Regions from separate parts of the Allobosea rubneri genome, predicted to be linked through region 1. Evidence: predicted binding sites of a transcription regulator. Region 1 holds the regulator's gene; each other region holds the start of a gene.

Region 1 (2,263 bases):
CCGAGCGCGTCACCATCATGGACCTGCGCGAGTATATGTGCCGCTGGCCGATGGGCGACCCGACCTCGCCTGAGTTCCGCTTCTGCGGCGGCCGCTCGCTGACCGGCATGCCCTATTGCGGCTATCACGCCCGCATCGCCTACCAGCCGGCAACGGATCGGCGCCGCGACCGCAAGGTGCGCGCCTGATCCGGCAGGAACCGATCGAGCCATCAAAGCCGGCCTTCGGGCCGGCTTTTCTATTGGTGGGAGAGACGCCGATGCGCACCGACGAAACCGCGGGCCCTGTCGAATATGCCTGCGCCCTGCCGATCCGGGGCGGACGCGTACTGCTCGGGCTGAGGGCATCGCATCGCCGGAACCGGCCATCCTGCTGGGACACGATCGGCGGGCATGTCGAGCCCGGCGAAACGGCCGATCAGGCCCTGATCCGCGAATTGCAGGAGGAGATCGGCATCACGCCGACCACATTCGCGCACTTCACCACGATCGAGACGACGGAGAGCGACGGCGTCTCGCCGGCCCTGTGGCATCTGTTCAGCGTCACAGGCTGGGATGGCGGCGATCCGGCTATCGCCAATGACGAGCATAGCGAGATCCGCTGGTTCGCCTTCGCCGATGCCCGCGCTCTGTCGCCGCTGGCCTCTGAAGCCTACCGCCCGGTCTTTGCCCGGCTGGCCGAAGCGCCATGACCGGTTTCGCGATCTATCTCGGCGCCGCCTTGGCCGAAATCGCCGGCTGCTTCTCGTTCTGGGCCTGGCTCAAGCTCGGCAAATCGGCCTGGTGGCTGTTGCCGGGGCTCCTCGCCCTGGCGCTCTTCGCCTGGCTCCTGACGCTGATCGACAGCGCCGCCGCCGGGCGCGCCTTTGCCGCCTATGGCGGGATCTACATCGTCGCGTCACTGGGTTGGATGTGGCTGGTCGAGAAGGTCCCGCCGGATCGCTTCGATCTGGCTGGGGCGGTGCTGTGTCTCGCGGGCGCGGCGGTGATTGTCGCCGCGCCGCGCTGAAGCCTCAGCCGCGGGCGAAGGTCTCGTCGAAGGCGTAGCCGGCACCGCGCACGGTGCGCAGCGGGTCCTTGGCGTCGTCGGGGGTGATCGCCTTGCGCAGGCGCCCGACATGCACGTCGACGGTGCGCTCGTCGATATAGACGTCGCGCCCCCAGACGGCGTCGAGCAGCTGGGCCCGCGAATAGACCCGGCCCGGGGCCTGCATCAGGAATTCGAGCAGGCGGAACTCGGTCGGGCCGAGATGCAGCTCGGCGCCGCCGCGGCGCACCCGCCGCGTCGTCCGATCGAGCTCGAGATCGCCGGCGGTCAGCATGCCGACGACATGGCCGGGCTTGACCCGGCGCAGCAGCGCCTGGATGCGGGCGATCAGCTCCGGCAGCGAGAACGGCTTGACGACATAATCGTCGGCGCCGGTGGCGAGGCCGCGCACCCGCTCGGTCTCCTCGCCGCGCGCCGTCAGCATGATGATCGGCACGCGCTCGGTGTCGCGGCGGGCGCGCAGGCGCCGGCAGAGCTCGATGCCGGAAAGGCCGGGCAACATCCAGTCGAGCAGGACGAGATCGGGCGTATGATCGCGCAGATGCAGCTCGGCGTCGTCGCCGCGCGCGACGCTGTCGACCTCGAAGCCCTCGGCTTCGAGATTATAGCGGAGCAGCAGGGTCAGCGGCTCTTCGTCCTCAACGATCAGGATGCGTGCAGGCATGTCCGGCCTCCGCTCAGGCGCCCGTCCGCTCAGCCATTGGCTGCGGGCAGGTCGACCAGGATGTTGGTGGTGTCGAGCTTGGGACGGCTCTCCTCCACCGACTGGCCGGTGATCAGGTAATGGATCGTCTCGGCGATGTTGGTGGTGTGGTCGCCGATGCGCTCGACGTTCTTGGCGCAGAACAGGAGATGCGTGCAGAAGGTGATGTTGCGCGGATCTTCCATCATATAGGTCAGGAGCTCGCGGAAGAGCGAGGTGTAGAGCGCGTCGATCTCGTCGTCGCGGCGCCAGACCTCCATCGCCTTCTGCTCGTTGCTGGCGGCATAGGCGTCGAGCACGTCCTTGAGCTGAGCCTGCACCAGGCGGCTCATATGCTCGAGCCCGACCACGGCGCGGTGCGGCGGCGAGAACTGGCCGGAGATCGCGACGGCGCGCTTGGCGATGTTCTTGGCGAGATCGCCGACGCGCTCGATGTCGGCGGCGATGCGGATCGCCGAGATCAGCTCGCGCAGATCGTTGGCGAGCGGCTGACGGCGGGCGATGGTCAGCACC
Region 2 (2,263 bases), on a different contig from region 1:
CGGATCCGCTCGGGGAAGCGGGCATTGTAGGGCTTGAACTTCAGGTCAGGCCGGTCGACCCCGACGAGCTGCGAGAGCTCGTTCAGGCCGATCATCCCGTCGACGATCACGATCTCGTCAGGATCGACCCGGAGCTCGCGCACGATCAGCTGGCGCAGGTGGTCCGGCGTGTCGGCATGCAGCTCGAGGCGGATGACGACGCCGCGGCGGCGCTGCTTCAGCATGCTCTCGAAGACGCGCACCAGATCCTCGGCCTCCTCCTCGATGTCGAGATCGGAGTCGCGGATGATTCGGAAGGAACCGGTGCCCTTGATCTCGTAGCCGGGGAAGAGCTTGCCGATGAACAGCGAGACCAGGTCCTCGAGCATGATGAAGCGCTGCACGCCATCGCGGGCGAGATCAGGCACCTCGATGAAGCGGTCGATCTTGCCGGGGACGCGGATCAGCGCGTCGAGCGCGCGCCCGTCGCTGATGCGCTCCAGGGCCAGCGCCAGGCTGAAGCCGAGATTCGGGATGAACGGGAAAGGATGGGCCGGGTCGATCGCGAGCGGCGTCAGCACCGGGAAGACATAGTGCAGGAAGCGATCCTCGAGCCAGACACGCTCCTGCGGGCCGATATCGGCAGCCTTCAGCAAGATGATCCGGTTGTCCTGCAGGTCCTGCCTGAGCTCGACCCAGCGCGTCTGCTGGTCGCGGGTCAGGTCGGACACCGCCGCCCCCAATGCGACGAGCTGCTCGGCCGGGCTCAGCCCGTCCTGGCTCGGCGTCACCACGCCGGCCTTGAGCTGCTCGCGCAGCCCGGAGACCCGGACCATGAAGAACTCGTCGAGATTGTTGGCCGAGATCGAGAGGAAGCGCAGCTGCTCCAGCAGCGGATGGTTGCGGTTGGAGGCTTCCTCCATCACCCGGCGGTTGAACTGCAGCCAGGACAGTTCGCGATTCATGAAGCGCTGCGGCGATTGGCGCAGCTCATGGTCGATAGTGAGCACCGTGGCGTCCGGTGCCGGCGTCGCTGCCCTCGAAGCCGCCGCTTCGGCCAGATCCTGGTTCATTCGCCTCGCCTTCGCCGCTGCCGCTCGTGTCACTGCCGATCCTGTAGCTGTCGTCTGTGTCGGTTTGCCGTCGGCCGACCATCGGCCCACTCACCCTCAAGGCATCCTAGCGTAACGCTTCGATGACATTCGAGGTCCAACGCCATGAGCAATGCTCGCGGCGGGTGCGTTCCGGCCCTTTTCCCATGACGGCGGCGCATGCCGTGCGGCCCGCTGCCGCAATTGTCGCCATAAGGGCTCGGGAACCTTGCGCTCAAACTCGCTCTCCTGTTTGGTCGCATGCGAATCCCGCATGCCGCGCCAGACATTTCCAGAGAACGATCTTGTCAGAACTCTCTTCAGCCCACGACCATGACGACATCGTCTACCCCTCGGCAGTGCCCTTCATCCTGGCGCATCTCGCCTGCTTCGGCGCGCTCTGGAGCGGCGTGAGCGCGACCTCGCTCTGGCTCTGCTTCGGGCTTTACTGGCTGCGCATGTTCGCCGTCACGGCCGGCTATCACCGCTACTTTTCGCATCGCTCCTATAAGATCAGCCGCATCGGCCAGTTCGTCCTCGCCTTCCTCGCCCAATCGACGGCCCAGAAGAGCGTGATCTGGTGGGCCTCGAAGCACCGGCATCATCATCGCTTCGCCGACACCGAGCACGATGTGCACTCGCCGGTGCAGAGCTCGTTCTTCTATTCGCATGTCGGCTGGATCTTCAGCCGCCAGCACCACGAGTTCGACGGCTCGACCGTCACCGATCTCACCCGCTTCCCCGAGCTTCAGCTGCTGCACCGCTTCGAACTCGCGCCGGCGATCCTGCTCGCCCTCGCCTGCTTCGCCATCGATGGCTGGTCGGGCCTGTTCGTCGGCTTCTTCATCTCGACCGTGCTGGTCTACCACGGCACGTTCTGCATCAACTCGCTCGCCCATGTGCATGGCGACAAGCACTACGTCACCGGCGACGAGAGCCGGAACAACTGGTGGCTGGCGATCATCACCATGGGCGAAGGCTGGCACAACAACCACCATGCCTATCAGTACAGCGTGCGCCAGGGCTTCCGTTGGTGGCAGTGGGACCCGACCTATTACCTGATCCTCGGCCTGTCGAAGCTTCGTCTGGTCTGGGACCTGAAGGCGCCGCCGCAGGCCGTGATCGACCGCTCGCAGGCCCTGCCCCCGCGCGTCATCGAGCGCTCCGCGGAGCGCCTCGCCGCCTCCGTGCCG
Region 3 (2,263 bases), on a different contig from region 1:
GATCGGTGGCCGCATCCTGGCGCTCCGGCAACAGCTCGGGCGAAGCTACAGGATGACGAGAGAATGGGCTATCGGCTGGCACTTGTCGTCATGGTCGGGACAAGCCCGACCATGACGACAAGTGTGCTTACCCCACTTCAGGCGCGAAATTCATCGCGACACCGTTGATGCAGTAACGCAGGCCGGTGGGCGGCGGGCCGTCGGGGAAGACATGGCCGAGATGGCCGCCGCAATTGGCGCAGTGCACTTCGACCCGGTGCATCCCGAAGCTGTAGTCCTCGCTCTCCTCGACCGAGCCCTGGAGCGGCTGGTCGAAGCTCGGCCAGCCGGTGCCGCTCTCGAACTTCTTGCCGGCCTTGAACAGCGGCTGGTCGCAGCCGGCGCAGGAGAAGGTGCCGGCACGCTTCTCGAAGTTCAGGGCACAGGAGCCGGCGCGCTCGGTGCCGTGGCCACGCAGCACGTAATACTGCTCGGGCGTCAGCTTCTCGCGCCATTCGGCGTCGCTGAGCTGGAAGGGGAATTCGCGCTCCGGCTTCCCCGTCTTGGCGAACATGTCCATCAGGCCCATGCAAGGCTCCTTTCCGCGCTGTCTCATCGGGAGTGTGGCGCGAGATATGGGGATTTGTCTTCCTGATTTCAGGGGGGCGGCGCGTCGCCCGCTTCACGTTCGCGTTCGGCCGAGACCGAGTTCTTCTCCGGCGCCGTCCCGCGTCACCCAACCGTCACGCGACTCCTCTAGTCGGCTCGCCATTGCAATCGTGACATCGAGGCAGGCGTGACGCAGACGGTCAGGGCGGTCAAGCGCAACACCAGCCTCGGGCTCAACAACGCAGTCCATCGCAGCAAGGCGCTCTCGCGCGCCGGTCTGCTGGAGCGGATGTTCACGCTCGCCTTCTCCGGTCTGGTCTACCCGCAGATCTGGGAGGACCCGGTCGTCGACATGGAGGCGCTGGCGCTGCAACCGGGCGACCATCTCGTCGCGATCGCCTCGGGCTCCTGCAACATCCTGTCCTATCTCACCGCCGACCCGGCCAGGATCAGCGCCGTCGACCTCAACGGTGCCCATATCGCGCTCGGCCACCTCAAGCTCGCGGCGTTGGCCGAGATCGAGGACCAGCCGACCTTCCGGCGCTTCTTCGGCGAGGCACAGTCCAAGGCGAATGTCGCGCTCTATGACCGCGCCATCGCGCCGCGGCTCGACGCGGTCAGTCGCGCCTATTGGGAAGGGCGGAGCCTGACCGGGCGGCGGCGGATCGAGGCGTTCGCCCGCAATTTCTACCGCCACGGCCTGCTCGGTCGCTTTATCGGCGCCGGTCATTTTCTCGGCCGCCGGCTCGGCTGCGATCCGCGGATCATGCTGGAGGCGAAGTCGATGGAGGAACAGCGGGCGCTGTTCGAGGCCCATCTCGCGCCGGTCTTCGAGAAGAGGCTGGTGCGTTGGCTGGTGCGCCAGCCGGCCTCGCTCTACGGGCTCGGCATCCCGCCGGCGCAATATGAGGCGCTGGCCGCCGATGGCGATGCCGGCATACGCAACGTGCTGCGCCACCGGCTGGAGCGACTGGCCTGCGGCTTCGATCTCAAGACCAATTACTTCGCCTGGCAGGCCTTCGGCCGCGGCTATGGACCGGGGCCGGATGCTTCGGTCCCGCCCTATCTCGAGCCGCACCATTTCGAGACGGTGCGCGAACGGGCCGGCCGGGTCGGCTACCATCAGGGCTCGGTCACCGCCTATCTCGCGCAGCAGCCGGCGGCGAGCTGCCATGGCTATGTCCTGCTCGACGCGCAAGACTGGATGAACGATGCCGAGCTGACGGCGCTGTGGTCTCAGATCACCCGCACGGCGGCACCAGGCGCGCGGGTGATCTTCCGCACCGCCGCCGATGAGCGGCTGCTGCCGGGGCGGGTGCCGGACGCGATCCTGTCGCAGTGGCAGTATCACGAGATGCGCAGCCGCGAGCTCGGCGCGCGCGATCGCTCATCGATCTATGGCGCCTTCCATCTCTATACGCAGGGCGGGGCGCAGGCGTGAGCGCGGTCCGGCACAGCGAGGATGCAGCCGGGCTGATGGACCGGATGTACCGCTTCCAGCGGCACATCTACGATGCCACCCGCAAATTCTACCTGCTCGGCCGCGATGGGCTGGTCGACGGCCTGCAGCCGCCGACGGGCGGCAGCGTGCTCGAGGTCGGCTGCGGGACGGGGCGAAACCTGATCAAGATTGCGCGCGCCTATCCTCAGGCGCGCTGCTACGGGCTCGACGTTT

Evidence for each region. The regulator PhoB, encoded in region 1, activates phosphate uptake and scavenging genes when phosphate is short. The targets are predictions, from matches to a motif close to TGTCATNNANCTGTCAT.
Region 2: RKE40_RS09540 (RNA degradosome polyphosphate kinase) is a predicted target of PhoB. The motif match lies at 1,164-1,180, and genes of this name have one in related genera.
Region 3: RKE40_RS13075 (BtaA family protein) is a predicted target of PhoB. The motif match lies at 710-726, and genes of this name have one in related genera.

What each region holds. Positions count from the first base shown of each region.
Region 1 is NZ_JAWDID010000068.1:17,461-19,723, reverse strand. Features, by position in the region: gene RKE40_RS26300 (GcrA family cell cycle regulator) at 1-188, shown strand, start outside; gene RKE40_RS26295 (NUDIX hydrolase) at 260-691, shown strand; gene RKE40_RS26290 (YnfA family protein) at 688-1,008, shown strand; gene phoB (phosphate regulon transcriptional regulator PhoB) at 1,013-1,711, opposite strand; gene phoU (phosphate signaling complex protein PhoU) at 1,741-2,263, opposite strand, start outside.
Region 2 is NZ_JAWDID010000011.1:11,160-13,422, forward strand. Features, by position in the region: gene RKE40_RS09540 (RNA degradosome polyphosphate kinase) at 1-1,052, opposite strand, end outside; gene RKE40_RS09545 (acyl-CoA desaturase) at 1,376-2,263, shown strand, end outside.
Region 3 is NZ_JAWDID010000017.1:5,626-7,888, reverse strand. Features, by position in the region: gene RKE40_RS13085 (LysR substrate-binding domain-containing protein) at 1-15, opposite strand, end outside; gene msrB (peptide-methionine (R)-S-oxide reductase MsrB) at 128-559, opposite strand; gene RKE40_RS13075 (BtaA family protein) at 776-2,029, shown strand; gene RKE40_RS13070 (class I SAM-dependent methyltransferase) at 2,074-2,263, shown strand, end outside.